DNA from 2 places in the Lysinibacillus sp. NPDC097162 genome. Region 2 is predicted to be linked to the other one. Evidence: riboswitches for the same ligand, from Rfam matches in the RefSeq annotation. Region 2 holds a riboswitch; the other holds the start of a gene.
What was found. Region 2 has a riboswitch for FMN ahead of ACIQXW_RS02305 (ECF transporter S component). Riboswitches for the same ligand answer to the same signal wherever they lie in the genome.

Region 1: it holds a riboswitch for FMN, as region 2 does, so the genes downstream of both, ribE (riboflavin synthase) here and ACIQXW_RS02305 (ECF transporter S component) in region 2, are expected to answer to the same signal.

What each region holds. Positions count from the first base shown of each region.
Region 1 is NZ_JBIWDT010000001.1:781,206-792,524, forward strand. It holds gene uvrA (excinuclease ABC subunit UvrA) at 1-954, shown strand, start outside; FMN riboswitch at 1,294-1,419, shown strand; FMN riboswitch at 1,541-1,666, shown strand; gene ribE (riboflavin synthase) at 1,823-2,461, shown strand; gene ribB (3,4-dihydroxy-2-butanone-4-phosphate synthase) at 2,519-3,148, shown strand; gene ribH (6,7-dimethyl-8-ribityllumazine synthase) at 3,166-3,633, shown strand; gene ACIQXW_RS03780 (spore germination protein) at 3,769-5,211, shown strand; gene ACIQXW_RS03785 (DUF1540 domain-containing protein) at 5,352-5,579, shown strand; gene ACIQXW_RS03790 (C45 family autoproteolytic acyltransferase/hydrolase) at 5,805-6,839, shown strand; gene ACIQXW_RS03795 (sensor histidine kinase) at 7,161-8,468, shown strand; gene ACIQXW_RS03800 (histidine phosphatase family protein) at 8,734-9,291, shown strand; gene ACIQXW_RS03805 (cold-shock protein) at 9,430-9,675, shown strand; gene ACIQXW_RS03810 (malate:quinone oxidoreductase) at 11,143-11,319, shown strand, end outside.
Region 2 is NZ_JBIWDT010000001.1:481,323-492,641, reverse strand. It holds gene ACIQXW_RS02325 (ATP-binding protein) at 138-566, shown strand; gene ACIQXW_RS02320 (methyl-accepting chemotaxis protein) at 596-2,290, shown strand; gene ACIQXW_RS02315 (STAS domain-containing protein) at 2,324-2,710, shown strand; gene ACIQXW_RS02310 (sodium-dependent transporter) at 2,871-4,217, opposite strand; gene ACIQXW_RS02305 (ECF transporter S component) at 4,365-4,952, opposite strand; FMN riboswitch at 5,180-5,376, opposite strand; gene ACIQXW_RS02300 (RNA polymerase subunit sigma) at 5,694-6,992, opposite strand; gene sigX (RNA polymerase sigma factor SigX) at 6,982-7,521, opposite strand; gene ACIQXW_RS02290 (ATP-binding protein) at 7,717-9,492, opposite strand; gene ACIQXW_RS02285 (response regulator transcription factor) at 9,485-10,201, opposite strand; gene ccsB (c-type cytochrome biogenesis protein CcsB) at 10,318-11,319, opposite strand, start outside.

The DNA of each region.
Region 1 (11,319 bases), 300 kb from region 2:
AATGTCGACATCCCTACTGCTTCTATTCCATTGGGGTGTCTTGTGTCAGTAACAGGCGTTTCAGGTTCGGGGAAATCTACGCTTGTTTTTGACATTCTTGCACAAGGAAAATCGAAAAACCTTGCCCAAATAGGATGTAAGGAAATTAGTGGGTTAGAGCATATCGAAAATATCGTTATCTTTGACCAATCGCCAATGGGAAGAGTACAGCGTTCTAATGTCGCTACTTATACGGATGTCTTTACTCACCTCCGCAAATTGTTTGCAGGATTGCCAGAAGCAAAAGAAAGAGAATTAACTTCAAAGCATTTCTCATTTAACTCTGCGGGTGGACGATGTGAAACATGCCAAGGTTTAGGGGTATTATCAGTAGATATGGATTTCCTAGCAGATATAGAAGTGACATGTACAAACTGCAAAGGGAAAAGATTTACTGACGAAGTGTTGCAAGTTAAATATGAAGGATACTCCATTTCAGATTTGCTAAATATGTCTGTGGAGGAGAGCTTACCAATTTTGAAATCGGAAACAAAGATTTCTCGCATGATTGAAATGCTATGTGAGGTTGGGTTGGGCTATCTTCAATGGGGTCAATCGGTCAAAACTTTATCTGGCGGTGAAGGACAGCGTATTAGGCTGGCAAACGAATTAAGTAAAGCATCCAAAAACCACACGCTTTATTTATTGGACGAACCTACGACAGGTCTTCATCCATCTGATATTAAATTGTTACATGCTTTATTAAATAGACTTGTCTGTGCCGGAAATACCGTTATCGTCGTCGAACATAGTCTGGAATTAATCCGTGAATCTGACTGGGTTATCGATATTGGACCTGAAGGAGGAGCCGCAGGTGGTAAGCTTGTAGCTGAAGGAACGCCAGAGCAAGTGGCAAAAGTATCGGATTCCTATACGGGGATGTTTCTGAAAGAAGTACTCGCCGAAGCGTTCTAATTACATTTAACAAACGATACTTTAGGAAAATACCAAAAAATAGGAAATTAAAAAGAATACGCTCTTTTAGTTAAGATGAAGGTTACTGTACATCTTTCTACTAAAAGAGCGTATTTATTTATTTATTTATGAACCCTTCAAAAGTCCATGCAAACGTTACTATTTTAAATTATCCCCAAAGTCCCTTGCTCCTTATTCATACGCTCAATTATTAGCTGGTTGCTTTAATTTGCACATGTGGATTGTGCCAAGGCAATTAAACTGCACAAAATAGCCATTAAAAAATTTTAAGTGGATAATGTATTAAAATAATGTTATCGTATGAAGTAACTAAATAAACATATCCTTCAGGGTAGGGTGAAATTCCCAATCGGCGGTGATGAAGTAATTCAAAGTCCGTGAGCGCAAGCTGATTTGGTGCAAATCCAAAACCGACAGTTACAGTCTGGATGGGAGAAGGGTATATGTGTAAGCTTTTTAAATTCATATGACTTTAAAAGGTCTATTTGGCTACGCTTATATTCAAAACTACTTCCCATCGCCTTCGTTGGGGAGTTTTTTTATTTAGTTAAAAATTTAATAGGTATCTGTTCTTCGGGGTAGGGTGAAATTCCCAATCGGCGGTGATGAAGCAATTCAAAGTCCGTGAGCGCAAGCTGATTTGGTGCAAATCCAAAACCGACAGTTATAGTCTGGATGGGAGAAGAACGATGAGATGGTAGCCTTTGGAAAATTTATTTCCATTAGGTTTATTTAGTGACGTCTTATGAATTAGAACTCCCAAACCCCATTTTTATATGGGGTTTTTTGTTTGTCTCGTTTAAGCAATTACAGGTCAAAATTTAAAAAGTAGAAAGTAGGTGGAAAAATGTTTACAGGTATTATTGAGGATGTTGGTACAGTAAAAACCTTGCAAAACGATAGACAAAGTATGAAAATAACTGTTATTTCGCCAAAGATAGTATCGGACGTGCAGCTAGGAGATAGTATAGCTGTCAATGGCGTGTGTTTGACAGTAACACATTATAATGAGCAGGAACTGACAATGGATGTAATGCCTGAAACAGTGAAAGCGACAAATTTGCAGCAACTCACGGTTGGTAATGCAGTAAATTTAGAGCGTGCAATGCCTGCGAATGGACGTTTTGGTGGTCATTTTGTTTCAGGGCATGTTGATGGAGTGGGAAAAATATTACGCAAACGTCCAATGGCCAATGCAGTATACATCGATATAGAACTTTCAGAGGAGTTAACTTGCTATTGTATTCCTAAAGGTTCAATCACAATTGATGGAACGAGTTTAACGCTCTTCCATGTGGCAAAAAACAGCGTCACCGTATCGCTTATTCCCCACACATACAAGGAAACCGTATTAGGGACAAAAAATGTTGGATCACCAGTCAATATTGAGACCGATTTAGTTGGTAAATACATTATGCACCAGCTACAGCGTGGTCAGCAATCACCGACCATTACAAAAGATTACTTAGCGAAGCATGGGTTTTAACCTGTCTTTGAAAGTAAAGAACGTACAGTAAATTAAAGTTTATTAGGAGGTGGCAATTTGCTACATTCAATTGAAGAAGCAATTGCAGATTTAAAACAAGGCAAAATGATTGTTGTCGTGGATGATGAAGATCGTGAAAATGAAGGGGATTTACTTGCCCTTGCAGAGTTCATGTCACCAGAAACGATAAACTTTATGGCCACATATGGAAGAGGGCTTATTTGTACGCCGATTTCACAGCAGCTTGCACAACAATTAGCGTTGCATCCAATGGTCGTAAATAATACAGATCATTACCAAACGGCATTTACCGTAAGTATTGATTACAAAGATACAAAAACAGGCATTAGCGCCTTTGAACGTGCGTTGACAATTCGAAAAATGCTAGAGTCACAAGCGCAAGCAACTGATTTTCGTAGACCTGGGCATGTATTTCCCCTTATAGCAAAGGAAAATGGTGTTTTAGAACGTAGAGGGCATACGGAGGCAACTATCGATTTAGCAAGGCTTTGCCGAAGCATACAAGCTGGTGTTATTTGTGAAATCATGGGGGATGATGGTGAAATGCTTCGCTTTGATGACTTAGTCAAATATGCGGAAAAACACAAATTAAAAATGATTTCGATTGATGCATTAGCAGCCTATCGTCGTCAACAAATACAAGGAAAAAATTCACTTACAGTGTAAAAGAGGAGAATCAATTTATGGGAAAAACATTTGAAGCACAATTAATTGGCAATGATTTAAAAATAGCGGTAGTAGTTGGTCGATTTAATGAATTTATTACTAGTAAATTATTAAGCGGTGCAATGGATGGGCTAAAACGTCATGGTGTAGACGAGGATTTAATTGATGTTGCGTGGGTACCAGGTGCATTTGAAATTCCATTTATTGCAAAACAGCTAGCGGAAACAAAAAAATATGATGCCATTATTGGTCTTGGCACAGTTATTCGTGGCTCTACAACACATTATGATTATGTTTGTAACGAATCAGCAAAAGGCATAGCTAACGTTTCTCTTACAACTAACATACCAGTTATTTTTGGTGTTGTCACAACTGAAAATATTGAGCAGGCAATTGAACGCGCTGGGACAAAATCTGGTAATAAAGGTTATGACGCAGCAATATCAGCTATTGAAATGGCGAATTTACAGAAAATGATTGGCTAAATTTCAATGACATAATGTATAGGTGAAAAGGATAACTGCATAATTTGCTGGACATTGGGAAAAATATTGTATGTGTATTTTAGTACAATAATTTATTTGAATCGAGTTCAGTAGGAGATGAGGAATATTCAATCAATGAATCAAAATATCGAATTGAAAACGTTGAAAGAACTATTTCAACGCTCTGCTGACGTAATATTTCAATCTTATACCTTTCAACAGCATAATGTTCATTTTATTACATGTGAATCAATGTTCGATCAGTTATTATTGAATAAGGTGATTATAAATCGAGTCCAATCTTTGTGCGAAAATGTTTCAACACCATTATTAGCAGAGCAAATAATAAATGAATTACACATTCCAAATCTTCAAAAAATAACGAATTTAGAAGTGGCTACTACACGTGTATATACAGGATATGCTTTGCTGTACTTTGAAAAGGAGAAAATTTTATTCTCAAGTAAAATTTCAAATAAGCCGAATCGAAATCCTGAAGAAACAAAAAATGAACTGGTAATTAAAGGACCGAGAGATGATTTTATAGAAGATGTCTTTATTAATATTGCTCTAATTCGCAAGCGACTACCAACTAATTCATTGAGTGTAGAAACAATGGAAATTGGTAGGCGTTCTAAAACAACTGTAGCCGTTCTTTATATGGAAGATATTGCCAATAAAACGATGGTGGATGAAGTGAAAACGCAATTACGTAAAGTTGATACAGATGTCGTGATTAATGGCGATATATTGATGGATGGGGTGGGCAAAACATCTAAAATTCTTCCCCTACATGATTATACAGGTCGCCCAGATTTTGCAGTACAAACGTTAAGTAGAGGACGCATTCTTATTTTAGTTGATGGAGTGTCCTATGTCATCATTACACCACCTAATATCTTTTTACTCTTTAAATCAGGTGAAGACAATGATTATCCAGCTATTGTAGGTTCTATAGAACGACTGCTACGAATCGTAGGCATATTAATAAGTATGCTTGCACCAGGTTTTTGGCTTGCCTTATCGACCTATCATCAAGAACAAATGCCAATTCTACTTTTAGCAACAGTTGTACAATCAAGAACGGGCTTGCCTTTTCCTACCTTACTGGAAATATTGCTCATGTTATTTATGTTTGAATTATTTCGAGAGGCAAGTCTCCGCTTACCATCTCTTTTGAGCGGAACCATGAGTGTTGTGGGAGGTTTAATTGTCGGAGATGCGGCGATTAAGGCAGGCATAACGAGTCCTTCAATGATAGTAGTAATTGCTATTTCAAGTATTGCGGCATATACACTTGTAAATCAATCGTTTGTAACGGCCATGAGTATTTTCCGTCTATTTGTCGTCTTAATGGCTTCTTTTTTTGGCTTATTTGGTTTCTTTTTGTCCCTATTCTTTATTCTTATTTATGTTGCGAATATACGCGTGCTAGGTGTACCGTACGTAAGTCTTGGTGCAGATTTGAATTGGTCTGATATCAAAAAATCTTTAATACGTGCAGCTCCAAGTGGATATAATAAACGCCCAAAATTTTTACAGCCTCAAGATAAAACTCGGTCTTCCAGTAAAAATTAATGATAGCCATTTTAAATAAATAATAAAGTTATTTTCATGCTTTGCTTGTAAAAACGCTTGGATTGGACAAAATACTTAATGAAGAGTATGGATTAGACTTATCTATATTTTTCTAGACCAATCACAAGGGGTGGATAGTTATGCCGAATGTTCAAGTAAGCTGTGCTGTATCAAATTGTGTTTTCCATGCCAAAGGTAATTTTTGTGGTGCTGAAAAGATAGCAATCGATATGGATAAACGTATCGATAAGAAACATGATGCAGAGTTTGCTTCTGATTTTGAAATGCATATGTCCAAAGAGGCGGCAAGTCAATCATCAGATACATGTTGTAAAACATTCAGATCTAAAGAAAAAGAAAAACTTTAGATGATAGGTATAGGTTGTTTAAATAATTGCAAATAGAGAATTAAGGGCAATATTTAAATAATTTATCTTTACCTTATAATTAATGATTTGGTCACTTTGAAAGTCGTCTTCCTATATGGAAGATGACTTCTTTTTTTAGCATTTTTTATAGTGCCTCTTGACCTTCCAGTTACTTGAAGGAATACGATAATATTATCATCCGATTGGAGTATAGGAGGTATGGAAATGGAAAAATACGAAGATTTAGTAGTAAGCGTAGTTTCGATAATGGGAGATGCTTATGACGTGGGTTTTCAACAAAGTAAGGAAATACAATCATCAGCTCATTTAATACAAGATGAACTGTTTCTTGCCTTATCAGCTACTTGTAATGCTCAAAAGGCTCAAGAGGCATTACAGAATATTTCGCCGAATCTTTTACAAGAGATAAAAGGGTTAGCTTCTGGTTTAGAACAGTCATATGAATCCGTTATAAAAATGTATAGTGGTTATAATATGACATTTCCAGATATGGGATGTACGTCGTTTGTGCATAATGGGCATTATGTGAGAAATTACGATTTTAGCCCTACTTTATATGATGCAAGATTTGTTTTTTCTAATCCGTCAGAAGGGTATGCAAGTGTTGGATTTAGCCAGCAAATCATTGGTAGGCTAGATGGAATGAATGAAAAAGGATTAGTTGTAGGACTTCATTTCGTTAATAATGAATGGGAAGGAGATGGCTTTCTTGCGTCAACAATTGTTCGAATATTACTGGATAATTGTAAAAATATTGAAGAAGCCATTTTACAATTAAAAAAAATCCCACATCGTTATTGCTACAACTACTCGATGATTGATCGAAGTGGAAAAGTGGTCGTGGTAGAGGCTACACCAACGGAGCAAATTGTTTTTGAACAACACTCATTTATGTGTACTAATCATTTTGAATCACAAGAATTGAAAGATAAAAATAAAGCATCTATTGATAATTCAATACAACGCAAGCGCTATATAAATCATTTTGTTGCAAACGCATGTACGACTGCTATGTCTGCTTTTCAATATTTTAATGATGGAGATTCACCACTATTTTTTAAGCAATATAAAGAATACTTTGGTACATTGCACACAGTGCTATACTCACCAAATCAATTAGAAGTCATTGTGGGAATAGGGGAGAATAGTGAGCCACTTACGTTTTCCCTGCACCAATTTTTAAGGGGTGACCTTATTCTTCCGACAACCATAAAAGGAAAAATACTTCAGGCTATCTAATTCGTCATGCATAGTTTATAATTTAATAGATACTAGGGGGAATGGCATAACTTTTGTTGGGCTGTTCTCCTTTCCTTTTGTTGCTATTTCGCTTTTCGAAAGAAAATGAAATTATTTTATATAGTATAACAATTTGAAATTTTTATAAAAAATAAACTTGGATATAAGTTATATTTCAAAGGGATTTTTTTAAAACAAACATGAAAAAATGAAAATTACTATAGTATAATATTATTGCAGTTATCATAAATATTAAATGTTACAGTAGTAAATACACATAATTAAATATTTAATACAATAGATGAGGAAGTACCAGTTTGTATGAAAAAACGTAAAATTAAACTAATATTAGTATTAGCGACAGTATTATTGTCATTGTTCACAAGTTTAAATGTTGTCACTTCTTATGTGAAGATGAAAAAAACGGTGGAAGAGTCAATCGCTAACCAAAGTCTGGAAGCGGCTATATCCATTGCATCATCACTTGATGTCAAACAGTATCAGCAATTTTTAAATAATCCTGTGGAAAGTGAAGATTATTGGGAATTAAGAAGCTATTTAAATGATGCAAGAGAAAAACTGGGTGCCTTATTTGTGTATACATTAGAAATTGATAATCCTCAAGTATCAAAAGCGTTGATTGCTGGTGTACCTAATAGCTACACAGAAGGGTTTGAAATAGGACAAATTTGTACTGTGCCTGAGAAGCAAATCAAACTAGCTTATCGAGGGTTAACATATGTTACGAATGTAATTGAGGATCCAGACCATGGCGATTATCTTTCTGTAGGAGCACCTATTAAGAATGAAAATGGACAAATTATGGGCTACCTTGGTATTGATATTGGTGCTGACAAAGTTAATGGCATTAAAGGAAAAGTTCTAGAAAATAATTTACTCATGTTTATTTATAATGGACTATTTATTTTAATCGTTATTGCTTCTTTCTTCTTTTTACAGAGATGGTATCAAAAAGAAGTGACGAAAGAAGTGGGGGTAACTGAAGATACATATCAAGCTGAAATTAAAGCGTTAATTACTTCTGTATCTTCATTAAGACATGATTTCACCAATCATATACAAGTGTTGCATGGGCTACTGCAACTAGGGGAGCAAGAACAAGCAAAACAATATTTATCTTCATTATCTAAAGATGTGCAGGCAATTAAATCACTAAAATTAAATATAAATCACCCTGGGCTTTCAATCTTGTTGCAAACGAAAAAACTTGCAGCCCAAAACCATAATATTGAGATGGATATATCTGTTTCACAGGATGCTTTTATTAATATTAAAACAACAGATTTAATTAAGTTATTATCAAATTTAATTGATAACGCTATTGATGCCACAACTGAATTGCCGGAGAGCGAACGTAAAATGACAATTTGTTGTCATGCGGATGAAACGAAGTACGTCTTTGAAATTATTAATACAGGACCGACAATATCTGAGCCGGAACAAATATTTAAACAAGGGTTTACAACAAAAAAACCTGAATTCGGTAAAATAAGAGGGCAAGGATTATTTATCGTAAAAGAGGTTGTCAAAAAATATAATGGAAATATCTCTATTCAAACGACAGCCGAATTAGAAACGACAGCGACTGTAATCATTCCTCTAAAGTGAAATAATGCAGTGCGATAAGTGCATGTATGTATTGCCATAACATTATAGGCTAAATCCAATTTGTTAGATTTAGCGACTCGATTTGTGTTTACAGGATTTAAAATCGTGATAAGGTTTCTATAAAAATAAGCAGACAGCTCCCTATATTATGTAGGGAGCTTTTGGTTTTGGAGTAAATTCACGTGTGTTGCGCATCATTTTATGTACAAAGTAAGTCATATATTAACAGTAAATCTTTAAGGTAGGTTAGGGGGCAAAGAAAGATTTGGAACAGTCAATTCTTGATTTACTGCGAGCTGGTGGCTTCATTTTATATGTTAGACATGGGGAGGCAACAGTTGGAAAGGATCAGCCATATTTTAATTTTCAATATTGCTATACACAACGTAATTTGTCTGACTACGGTCGAAGAGAGGCCGCTTACTATGGACAAATGCTTCGTTATTGGCAAATCCCGATTAATTCACCTATTATTGCAAGCCCTTTGTGTAGAACAATTGAGACAGCGCAGCTAGCATTCCCAACAATGTATATTCAAATCGACCCTTTTTGGTTTGAAATTAATAAACTAGGAGGGGACATATCAGCTATAGAACAACAGCATATTTTGAAAAATGTTCAATCTCAATTAGAAAAGACACCTCCCTTTGGGACAAATCAAGTAATTATAGCGCATAGTTTTCCAAATGGAATAGGGTTAGGTAAAATTCCTAATATGGGAACGGTCATTGTAAAGCCTAAAGGTGAAGGTAACGGTTATGAAATTATAAAACAACTACCATTAACTGATTTAGCGACTTTAGGGAATCCTCTTTATAAATAGGTAGTGAAAGTTCAATGTATTCAACCTAATAAGCTTTTATTTCTAACCCTCTTATGAGTGTTCCGATTTTTGAAAAGATGTTTTTACATGCTTATTATTTATTGTAAAATAAGAATCTATGAATAGGTGGTTAATAATATGAAACGAGAGGGAATTGTTAAATGGTATAAAGAAGAAAAGGGCTATGGCCGTATTATGCTGAATGGTGAGGATAAAAATCACGTTTTTGTTCATTTTAGCTCAGTTTTACCGAATAATGAAAAATTTCCGGATGGCTATAGATTTCTTAAACAAGGTCAAAAAGTGTCCTTTGATTTAATTGAGCAGCCACATTCTACTGATCAAAAGCAAGTTGCGGAAAATGTTGAAATCCTATCAGACTAAATAGGAAGAAGTGTAATCAATTGTGCTATCTAATAGCTCAATTTTACGCTAAGTATATACACAAATTCTTTGATGTCTATAACACACATGATGAAGTCTATCGTTACACAAATAATTATTACTGAGTAGACAATGTGAAGATTTCCCATGGGAATGATGGCGGACCGAGCTATCATTCGCGAAATAAGTAGGATGTTACAACCGTAGAATACTACACAATAAGTGTTTAAAGAAGGTTATTTTAGATGGTCGTTATACTATTCGAATTTCTAACAATTTGCCTGAAAAAGTAATGAAAGCGACAGAGCAAAAAGCAATTGAGAAAAAAATGATGGAATTAGCTACTATTTCAATGAAATAAAATTAGTAAAACAAGCTGTTGCATTTTTGCTATGGATTTTGTTTCTGTATTATATTGCGTTAACTAAATTATATAGGCTTGAAAAATTCGCTTAAAAACATTATTTCTGAAATTAAAAGGGTAGGTCACCTAATATCTTGGTGAGCTACCTTTTTTGTAATTTTAAGCACATCTGGTAACAAAAAAGATGATAAATTGATTTAAGTAGAATTTATTGGGGAATATACATGTGCAATAGAAACTGCTCCTATTTTCTGAAAAATAAAATATTCTAATAATTTCAATTGTTGTATGGTAAAATTTATTTGGTACAGATGGTGTTATATAACAACATGAAGATAAATCAAATAGTTTTAATGTACAAAAAATCGCTTATAAAAAAGGAGGGAAAATATTAAATCGAAGCTTTAACTCTTGATAGATTTGATGAAAGCGTATACAGTAGCTAAGGAGGAAGGTGACTGAAAACCTTTTGATTTGTAAAACATAGGCTAGTTAGCAAAACTATAGAAGTCATAGCATTTTGCTATTTTGCTATGAATTAATTAAACGTAATTGTTTTGGTTAAAATTATGTGCCTTTGCGTACTATACATACTTTAGCGTATGAAACATTCTGTCGAAAAAGTGAAAATTAGTTTAAAGGTACCTTGTGAATGTTAGTGAATCATGTAAAATAGAGTCGATTGCGGGCTATTAGACTAAAAGTTCTAGGGCTTTTTAAATAAGCGAAGTTTATGAAGTGTCCATTATTTTAAATAAGCGATGGATAAATTATTTTAGTAGTAGCATACTAAAATTTATTCAGTTGATTTTATTTTAAACGCAATGCTTTTAGCAGAGTTGGTATATGTAATGGAAAACCACTGCAATACCCTGGCAATGGGGGCAAGGTCTTGGTTTTAGTATAGACAAATGACTTTATGGACTGACTTCGCATTTTTTACTACTTTTTGATTAGTTTATTACTATAATATTGTAGTAGATATTTTATTCTTTAATTAGTTGTGATAGACTATTGTAAGTTTATAGTTGATACAGAAAAGGTGTGTAACTAGTTTACACCGACATCATTTCTGCAAATCTTAAAATATAAGGATGGTAAAAATGAGTAACAGAGTAACTAAATCAGACGTCATCTTAATTGGTGCCGGAATTATGAGTGCGACTTTGGGGACGATGCTCAAAGAATTAGCACCGGACTGGAATATTACTGTGTTTGAAAAACTTTCAAACGCCGGTGAGGAAAGCTCTAATGAATGGAATAATGCAGGAACAGGGCAC
Region 2 (11,319 bases):
ATGGGTTTAGACATGCGTTTTCATTCCTATTCTTCCTCAATATAATGGCGATGACCTATTTAACTTTACTTACATTTTACTGGATATCACTAGCGAAAATGTAAATGTAATTTCACGTACAAGATAGGTGATTGGTAATGAAATTTACACTGCGAGTTCAAGCAAATCGACAAGCAGTTCATTTTATAGATAATGTGATGGAAAACTATACAAATATTTATAGTATACCCTTCAGTAAAGAATTGAGATTTGTTTTACACGAATTAGTAATTAATGCTATTGAAGCAATGGAAAAAATCGATACACCCTCTTCCTACGGCAAAATTCAAATACAAGTTTTGCAAAACGATGAGGAGATTACGTTAACAGTCATCGATGAAGCACAAGGCATTACTGAAAATGATTTAAAGAAGGCATTACAATTCGATCCTAACGAACACTATTATAATTATACAGATCGAGGTCGAGGATTATTTTTTGTCAAAAATATGGTTGATTCTATTTGGTTTAAACATATTTCAAGAACCAAATTTTTAGTCGGTGTTTCCAAGAAAATTCATGGATAAAGTACATCTGTAATTAGGAGGGACTTTTTGTGAAATGGACAATCCGTAAAAAAATGAACTTACTTATTCTTACCTGTATTTTGTTAATGGTTTCTCTTATAGCGATAATTGATTTTTTTGAAGCTAAAAAGAATTTTTTAGAAAGTGCAAATGCCAAACTTTTATCGGATTTACAATTAAGTTATCAATATTTTGATGTTAAAATTCCTGGAGATTGGGACATTAAAAATAATGAATTGTATAAAGGCGATGTAAAAATAGCTGGCAATTTCGATATTGTAGATGAGATTGGCAATCTAGCAGACGGTAATTTTGTGACAATCTTTCAGCACGATACACGCATTAACACAACTATTGTGGAAAACGGTATACGACAAGTGAACACGAAGGCTCCTAAAGAGCTTACTACTGCTGTGTTAGAGCAAAAAGAACGTTTTATCGGTACAGCAAATGTATTAGGTAGTATGTATCAAGTTGCGACAGAGCCAATTTTCAATAGCAAAGGCGACATCATCGGTATGTGGTCGACAGGCACACCATCAGCGCCCTATATTAATATTGCTACAAAATATGTCCTTGAGAATGTTGCCATTTCATTAGGAATAGCGATTTTGATGTTTGTTAGCATTAGTTGGTTTTTACAGCGCCAAATTATTGGACCAATTAATCAATTAAGTTTGAATGCTAAAGAACTTGCTAATTTAAATTTAAACGTAAAAATATTAAATCCTAAAGGAAAAGATGAAATCGCCAATTTAGCACAAGCATTTAATAGTATGAAGCAGCGTTTAACAGAAACAATGACCATTGTCTCGAATAGCGCAAATCAAATAGCTAGATCCTCGCAGACATTAGCCGAATCATCACACCAAACAAGTGAAGCCTCAAACCAAATTGCCTTAACAATGAACGACATTTCAAATGGTACCACCATTCAATCAGACCAGGCTGAACGTATTGTTATGATGATGAAAACAACGATTGAGGAAGTAACCAATAGTTTAGAAAAAGCAGAAGCAACTTTAAATAGAGCAATTCAATCTACCTATATCGCCCGCAAAGGAGAAGATGCTATTAGTGAAGCAATTAAACATTTAAACACAGTCACTCATACGGTTTCTTATGCAACCGATTCGATTCAAAAACTAGGCAAACGTTCCGAAGAAATAGGTGGAATTATAACTGTCATAACGGGTATTGCGGAGCAAACAAATCTATTAGCTTTAAACGCGGCCATCGAAGCTGCTCGAGCCGGAGATCAAGGAAAGGGCTTTGCTGTAGTCGCATCAGAAGTTCGTCAGCTTGCTGAGCAGTCAAGTTTGGCTTCTGGTCAAATTACAGATTTAATTAAAAACATACAAGCCGAAACTGCTGTGACCGTCCGAACTATGGAAAGTAATTTACTAGCAGTAGAAGAACAGGTGAACATCATTAGTAAAGGCGGACATGCCTTACAAGAAATCGTTGAACATGTTGTTGAAACAGAACAAGGTGTGAAACAAATGAAATCTGCATTCACGCATGTCAATGACAATTCATTAGGTGTTCAACAGGCAATACATGATATCTCACGCATTTTAGAAGATTCTGCGGCAGCTTCCGAAGAAATGGCAGCTACGTCTGAAGAACAACATGCAACTGTAGCTGAGATTTCACATAAATCAGAGGAGTTAGCGGAAATTTCTACTAAACTACAAAACGAAGTAAATAAATTTAAATTTTAATCTTTTAACTAAATGACACGGAGGAGCACTGAAATGAGTAAGAATAACATGATAAATATTGATTCAAAGACTGATTATATTTCAATCGCCTTTACAGGGAATTTAGAATATGGATTAATCGATGAGTTAAAAGAGGAGCTACATGCTATTAGTTTAGATACAAAGCATGGCTATGTAATTGATATGCAAAGGGTAACGAATATTGATAGTACTGGTTTTGGTATGATTATTAATTTCGCAAAGAAAGTAACGATTGCCGAAAAGAAAATCGCCATCATTGTGACAGATGATTTTATTCGTAAACTGTTCGCAATCTCACAATGTGACAAAGTATTCCCAATTGCAAAAAGTGAACTGCAAGCGCAGCAAATGATTAAAGAAAAAAACTGGTTAGGTGAGCTTGCCCTAAGTGAATATTAAGTGCCAGGCACTCAAACAATTCTGAATTCTCCCAGAAGTAAAAAACTACCTAGCCTGCTGTGAGAACGTATAAACGAAGCCGCAACAATCGCGCGATAGCGAGTGTTGCGGCTTATATTGTGTCTGCAAGTGCCAGGCACTCAAACAATTTCATTCAATATTATTTTTGTAAAAGCATATTTAATAAAACAACGATAATAACAATCGGAACGACTACTAACATTAGCACGCGATAAGTCTTATAAAATCCCTGCCCCATTTGACTTCCCATGAGCAATTCCTTTTTCACAAAGCTTTTATCTACTACATAGGCAATAAAGATTGCAATCAATAAGTTGCCCAATGGTAGCATTAAATTGGACACTAAATAATCAGTAGCATCAAAAATCGACTTTCCGAAAATGGATACATTCGCTAACAAGCTAGATGATAATGCCGATGGAATGGCAGCAATAAAAACAACAACTCCTAGCAACATCGTTAAGGCTGAACGTGACATATGCCACTTCTCCATAAATGCTGCAACAATGATTTCATATAAACTAAATGATGACGTTAACGTCGCAAATAAAAATAGTAATAAAAACAGCGCTAAAAATAGTTCACCAAAAGGCATTTGACTAAATGCTGTCGGTAGCACCATAAATAATAAGCCAGGCCCAGCTTGTGGCTCTAAATCAAAGGCAAACACTACAGGGAAAATAGCTAGTCCTGCTAAAAATGACACGAGCACAGTCAGTAAAACTACTGAGCCAGCAGAATTTGGTAAACTAACATCCTTTTTCAAATACGAACTATATGTAACCAAACAAGAGAACCCTACTGCCAAACCGAAGAATGACTGCCCTAACGCCTCTAATAACGCTTTACCCGTTATATTTGAAAAGTCTGGCCATAAGAAGAATTTCACACCTTCCATTGCCCCATCTAATGTTAACGCACGAACAACAAGAACGATAAACATAACAAATAATAATGGCATCATCCACTTATTTGCTTTTTCAATGCCGTTTTGTACACCTAGTGAAATGACAAGTACATTTGCCAGTGTAAATAACGCTAAACCTAGTAACGTAATCCACGGAGTACTAATAATTTTTCCAAATAACTCACTTGGATTAACCGTTGAATCAATAACAGCCCCAGATACACCTAGGCCACTATAAATAAATATCCAGCCTCCTACAACACTGTAAAAGGTTAATAATAGAAAACAGCCAAGTACACCCATGCGTCCAACCCAAGCCCAAGCAGGTTTCGTTGGAACAACCTTTTTATAGGCTGTGATCGCCTCTGATTGCGTACCACGCCCTAAAATATACTCGGATAATAACATCGGTAGGCCAATTAACAAAGTGAACACCACAAATATAAGGAAAAATGCGCCGCCACCACTTTGCCCTGTGACATATGGTAGCTTCCATATTGCCCCTAGTCCAATCGCAGCACCCGCCGATGCTAAAATAAACCCTAACTTACCGGACCATTGTCCATTGTTTTCACTCATCTCTTCAATCTCCTCAAATCTAACTAATCTCACATTAATTGTACATTAAAATAGTAATTTAGACTAGTCAATTCCTGAAGATTCCAGTATGCTATTAGATCTATACACAAAAAACCCCGAGTAAGAATAAACTCGAGGCTTAATTTATTATTTTGATAAATACATTGTACGCTGTTGTTCAATCCATCTACGCATCGTTGTGAACAGTAACACCATGATAGCTGTTAATAGAACACCTTTTACGATATTAAACGGCAAAATACCTGCAATAATCATTTTATATAATGAATCGCCAACTACTGGCTCCATACCTAAGAAATAAGTGTACATCGGTAAAAATACTGCGTAATTTAAAAAGCTCATCCCTACTGCCATAACGATCGTTCCTGTCGCCAAACCTCCAACAAGACCCGCAATTGTTTTAAAACGGTTAAAAACAAATGATACTGGTAAAATAAATAATATACCTGTCACAAAGTTTGCAATATGTCCAACCGGAACCCCTGTAGGCGTACCCGAGAAAATCCAATCCAGTATATTTTTAAATAGTTCTACTAAAATACCCGCAACTGGACCCATTGTGATAGCTGCAAGTAAAGCTGGCATATCACTGAAATCCACCTCTAAAAATGCTGGGAACGGCGGAATCGGGAAATTAAAAAGCATTAATAAAAACGAAATACTACTTAGCATACCAATCGTAATAAACGATTGCAGTTTGATATTTTTCTTCATTGAAAACTCTCTCCTCTTTGCTGATTCAATCTTGCAAGAAGAAAGGTTACGACGTAATCGATTGTTTTTTCACGAAAAAACCCTTATGCACATCAGCATAAGGGAGAAAAGGCATGATTAAATAACGCCATTACTAGCTATTTTTTGTGCATACAGTGTAATTAGTAGACACACTGAAAAAAACGCTCGCACATAGCTTAATTCGTAACAACGAATGACGATCGTACCTTCATCTTCTCCCATCCAGACTATACTGTCGGCCTTGGAATCGCACCAAGTCAGCCATGCAAAAAAATCTTTGCACAGGTCGCGGGCTGAAGAGCCATTTAGTAAATCATGCGAGCTAATGTAGTTTAGTACAACACTAGCGATTTACAACTCTATTACCGCCGGTCGGGATTTTCACCCTGCCCCGAAGATGAATCAATATTATTTTATAAATTAACTATAATGTTTTATCACATAAAAGTAAATACTTCTGCTTAAAAAATTCCGATTAAATTTGTATGTTTTAATGAATGCTTCTATAAAAGGGCCATTTGATTTTCGAGTTCAGGTAATTCGAATTCAGCCATGAACGACGAATTCCGCGTTTTAGCACTGGGATTCCGCGTTTCAGAGCCTGAATTCCGCGCTTCAACAGCCGGATTCCGCGCTTCAGCACCCGATTTCCGCGTTTTCCCCATCAGACAACTCATACAAAAAAACAGCTATCTCATAAAAGATAGCTGTTTTTCTTTGTTACTGCATTGTTTGTTTATTTGCACCTACAGGTATCGGTAAAAAATTTGTTAAATCAAAGCCTTCCCAACTATCCTGTACGACGTTATCTAAGCGTAGCTTTTTATCAAAGCTTGAAGCTGTCAGCATCATGGCCTCGATTAATTGCGTTGCCCGCACAGCATCCATTGTCATCAAATCTAACGGTGCGTCAAAGGTGATGACAACACCACCCTCTTCTTCTTTCACTGTGTACGTTACATTTTCAGGGATGACAGGTACATAAATATCATCTTTTTTATCACGCATGGCGATAAGTGCCTCTGTAACAGTAGGATATGTTTGGTGGAAGTCTGGCGATAAATATTCAGTACCATTTTCTTCTGTATATAAATAATAGTTGTAATGATTATCTTTCGTTAACTGTATAGGCTCACTTGGCTCACCAACCTGCGAAAATTCATAAGGAGTACCATCTGCATTTTTTAACGCAATCGCTTTATATTCAGAGTCGGAAAAAGTATCTTTTAACGAGCTTAAATATTTTGTTACGGAAGCTGAAGCTACATCGTAATCATTTTTTTTAGGTAAGACGTGAACTAGCGTCTCACCCTCTTCCTTCAACTCACCTTTGTATGGATGATAATTAGCAAAACCAAGTGCTTCCTCATCAATTTGTGGTGCGTATTTTTCATACATTTGTAGAGTTGTCGGCTTTTTCTTTCCAAAATCAGCCGTTAATTTTTCGTTCGGGATTACATAGGTCATTGGTATGCTATCAGCATTGCCACCTGGTAAGCCGATTCTAAATACTACTGCATTTGCTAAATCGTCTTCGTAAACTGATGTCCGAAGCGATAGCATTCGTGCATGTTCGGCACCGATATTCGCTTTCATCACACCATCTGCATTTTCATTTTCTTGTATAGCTCGATCCTCTTGCATCGTAGAAAAATTTTCAGGAGGGGCATTTGCCTCATCCTTAACTGGATTATTATTTGTTAAAAACACGTACCCTGCTATTGATAGTACAAAAACAGCTGCAATACTACTAAAAATAGGTAACTTACTCTTTTTACGCTTTTGCATCGGCTTGATGCTTTCATTCTCATAAGCAGCAATAGACTGCTCTTGCTCTTCAAGCACTTTTGAATCTGTTGGTTGTTGCATTGCTTCTTGAAGATGTATATTATCTTGCAGACGTGAATCTGCTAGCAATCGTTTCAACACTTCTTCTTTCGAACGGTTATCAGTCAGCTTCGGGGCATTCTTCAACATTTGTTCTAGTTGTTCATCGTCGTCAAATTGTTTATGAGTCATTGCCTTTTCGCCTCCTGTTCCCTAACCTGTTGTAGCTGTTGCCTAAAAATTTAATGGCTCGATGTTGCGTCGTCTTAACCTTTGCTTCTGTCCAATCAAGTATTTGCGCTGTTTCAGCAATCGATAAATCTTGGAAAAAGCGCATAATAATCACCATTTTTTGATCCCCTGTACAATTTTCAAGTGCAGACTCTATTTGCATTAATTCATCACTGGCCTGTAGCATATCTTCCGGTGATGGTGTGGTTGAATGTAGTTGTTCCGTTTCCCAGTCAAAAAAATCGAGCGAATGTTTTTTCCGCACTGCCTGCTTTCTAAAATGATCTATTGCGACATTTTTAGCAATAGCAAAAAGCCATGTTTTTTCACTGCTATTTCCTGCGAATTGTTCATACGATCGCAGAACACGAACGTACACCTCATGTGATAGATCCTCAGCAAGTGTACGATTTTTCACTAGATAAATAAGAAACTGGAACACGTCTTGATGGTATGAATCGTATAATCGATGGAACACGGAGTCATTCAAAGCACTCCACCCCCGTTCTCATAGTATTTGTCGTCTAACGCTCGCACAAGTTACATCTTAATTAATGATTTTTTGCTCAAAATTTCGCTATGTGCCATTTCCTGCACTAAAACTACATACAATCAGCTAACAGACATTGGCATTGGCATTAAGTTTTCGAATCAATGGCAATGGGCTTCTAACGGACAAAGTTAGTTAGTCAAAGGGTAAATAGAAAGTAAAGGTTGTTCCTTCTTTTAATACACTATCGACCATAATATTTCCAGAATGTGCCTTTACAATGTTTCGAGCAATAGCAAGCCCTAAACCTGTACCACCTTTAGAACGTGTACGCGCTTTATCAGCCTTGTAAAAACGCTCAAAAACATATGGTAAATCTTCCTGTGGAATACCATGTCCTGTATCCTGAACAGAGATTTTAGCAAATGTCGGTTCCTTCTCTACTTTCACAAAGACAGAACCTTCATCTGTATGACGCAGTGCATTATCAACTAAGTTCGTTAACACTTGTTCAATACGATCCTCATCCATGCTTATGACCGCATCTTCCTCAAACTCACTATTAAATAGGAGCTGTACATGCTTCTCTTTTGCTACTTGTGCAAATTTTTGCGTAATGCGCTCAAATGTCGCATTAATCGGTACTTCATCTTTGTATAATGTCATATGTCCAGATTCCATCCGTGCTAAATCCAATAAATCTGTAACTAAACGTCCCATACGCTTTGATTCATCATAAATAATTTTAGTAATCTCATTGCGCTCTTCTTGATCTTGTATAAAATCATCATCCATTAGCGCTTCTGAGTAGCCCTGAAGCATTGAAATAGGTGTCCGTAGCTCATGTGATACATTGGCAATAAAGTCTGAGCGAAGCTTTTCTAGACGATGCTGTTCTGTCATATCACGGATAACAGCAACAGCTCCTCGTATCAATTCCCCACTATAGAGCGGGCTAATCGTAAATGTATAATAATTTCCATCCATCTCAATTTCTTCTTCCAGCTTATCTTCAAACATTAATACATGATCAAGCATATGATATAGTTCAGGTGGAATAGGCTTTGCACTTTGCGAGCCTTTATTGACAAACCATTTTTGCATTAAGCGTTCCGCAGGTGGATTGCTGAGTAAAATAGTACGATCACGATTAAACGTTATAACAGCATCAGTCATAGAAGTTAAAATATTGGATAATTGCTCATTTTCTTGATTGATTACCTCTAGATTGTGCTTTAACTGGCGCCCCATTTGGTTGAATGCAACCGCAAGCTGTCCAATTTCATCGTTTTGCGTTGTCGGCATTTTTGCCTCGAAATTACCTTTTGCAATTTCAAATGCTAGCTCGCGCATTTTTCGTAGCGGTGAAGTAATACGTGATGAAAGGAAAAATGCAAAGAATGTCGTTAACACAAAGGCAATGAATGCCGCTAAAAAGACAATTTTCGTAGTCTCTTTGGACGTTTTATGTAACGCATCTGGACTTTGGTAAATAAATACAGCACCATGCACTTCATTTTCTACGTTTAGTGGGAAACCTAACACGACATACGATTCCATTTTTTCTTTATCAGTCGACGATGGCATCATCATTTCCTTAATGATCGGATCATCTGATTTGAAAACTTCATGGAATGCTTTATTCGCTAAAATTGCGCCTTGAATTTCTTTTTTGTTAACGCCTTCCTGCATCGCAAATGTTACTTCTAGATGATTAATGGCGATAAGCGCATTTGTACCATCAGGTAAAATATCTGTTAATAGTTGCGAAGTCGATTCGGCTGTTTCATTGTCATCCACTATACTCGCTATTGTTGCAGCCGTTTGACGCAACGAAATCTCGGCTTGCTGCATATGATAGTTTTGAAGGAATTCGAGCATTAAAACCGTGAAAACAAATAATACAAATGAAACGAGAAGCAATATGGTTACCCATAGCTTCCCGACAACACTGTTCCATATTCTATTCATTGACAACCTCAAATTTGTAACCAACGCCCCAAACAGTGACAATCATTTTTGCAGCGTTTTCTGATACACGATTGAGCTTCTCACGTAATCGCTTAACATGTGTATCTACTGTACGTAGATCCCCAAAGAAATCGTAATGCCAAACCTCTTTTAGTAATTGTTCACGGTCAAATACTTTGTCTGGAGATTTTGCAAGGAAATACAATAATTCATACTCTTTCGGTGTTAAATTTACTTCGATTCCCTCTGCAGTTACACGGTGTGCATCATGATCAATCATCAAGTGTTGGAATACCACTAAATCTTTTGATGAAGATGCATTTGTTGTAGGAGAAAATGCTTGTGAGCGACGCAAAATAGCTTTTACACGTAGCACTACTTCACGCGGACTAAATGGTTTTACAATATAATCATCTGCCCCAAGCTCGAAGCCTTGTACACGGTTCGCTTCCTCACCTTTTGCAGTTAATAAAATAATTGGAGTTGCAGCACGTTCTCTAATTTCTGCACAAACTTCTAGCCCATCTTTTTCAGGCATCATAATATCTAGTAAAATACAGTGATACTCTTTTTCTAAAGATTTCTCGATCGCTTCTTCACCATTCTCTGCTTCGTCGACTTGGTACCCTTCGCGCTCCAAATACATTTTTAATAAGCGGCGAATGCGATCCTCATCGTCTACTACTAATACTGAAATATTCTCTGACACTTTCACGATCCCTCTCTTCCAAACTTTCTCTATCCTCTATTGTACATGGTACACAACGTCTTGAAAAGAAAAGAAAGCCCTTTCGCCGCAGCGAAAAGGCTTTTCGTTTCCCATTGTTACGCGTAGGAGTGTAAACCTGCAAGAATTAAGTTAACAGCTATTAGGTTAAATAAAATAATACCAAAACCAATTAGTGCTAACCAAGCAGATTTTTCACCTTCCCAGCCCTTAGATAGACGTAGATGTAGGAATGCTGCATAGAATAACCATGTAATAAGGGCCCATACTTCTTTCGGGTCCCATCCCCAGAAACGACTCCACGCAAGTTGTGCCCAAATCATCGCAAAGATGAGTGCACCTAACGTGAAAACAGGGAAACCAATAATAACAGATCGATAACCAATTTCATCTAATAATTGCAGATTTACACGTTTAACAAGCGGCTGGAACAATGCGCTAATTCGACGACGTGCAATAAGACGAATTAATAAGTATAGTAATGACCCTACTAGTAAAGACCAAACAACTGTTGTTAATTTTTTCGCATTAATGAGTGCAGGCATTTCTACTAATGGAGACATGCCATGCTCCTCAACTGCCTCATAATCGTGCATGCCAAAAATTGGTGGCAAATTATAAGTAATTTGACGAGATACACCTTCTTTATCAAGATACGTGTATTTTGATTCGTAATCCATAACACTAAATGTAGATGAAACAGCAACAAAGCCAATTACAACAACTAAACAGTACATAACGGCTTCAAGCCAAAAACGTTGCTTTGAAGGCTTCTTTAAATCCACAACTTTTAATAAGTAAATTAAACCTGCAACTGCACTAATTGCTAAAATGGATTGACCCATGGCAGCTGTAATAACGTGAATTGTTAACCAATAACTTTGTAATGAAGGTACTAATGGACTTACTTCGCTCGGGAACATCGACGCATATGCAATAATTAAAAGCGCTACAGGTAACGCTACAAATCCTAATGCTGTCAGACGATAAATAAAGTAGATTAAAATGAATGCTGCAACGATAAACATCCCGAAAGCAGTTGTAAATTCAAACATATTACTTACAGGAGCGTGCCCTGTATGAATCCAACGTGTAATAAA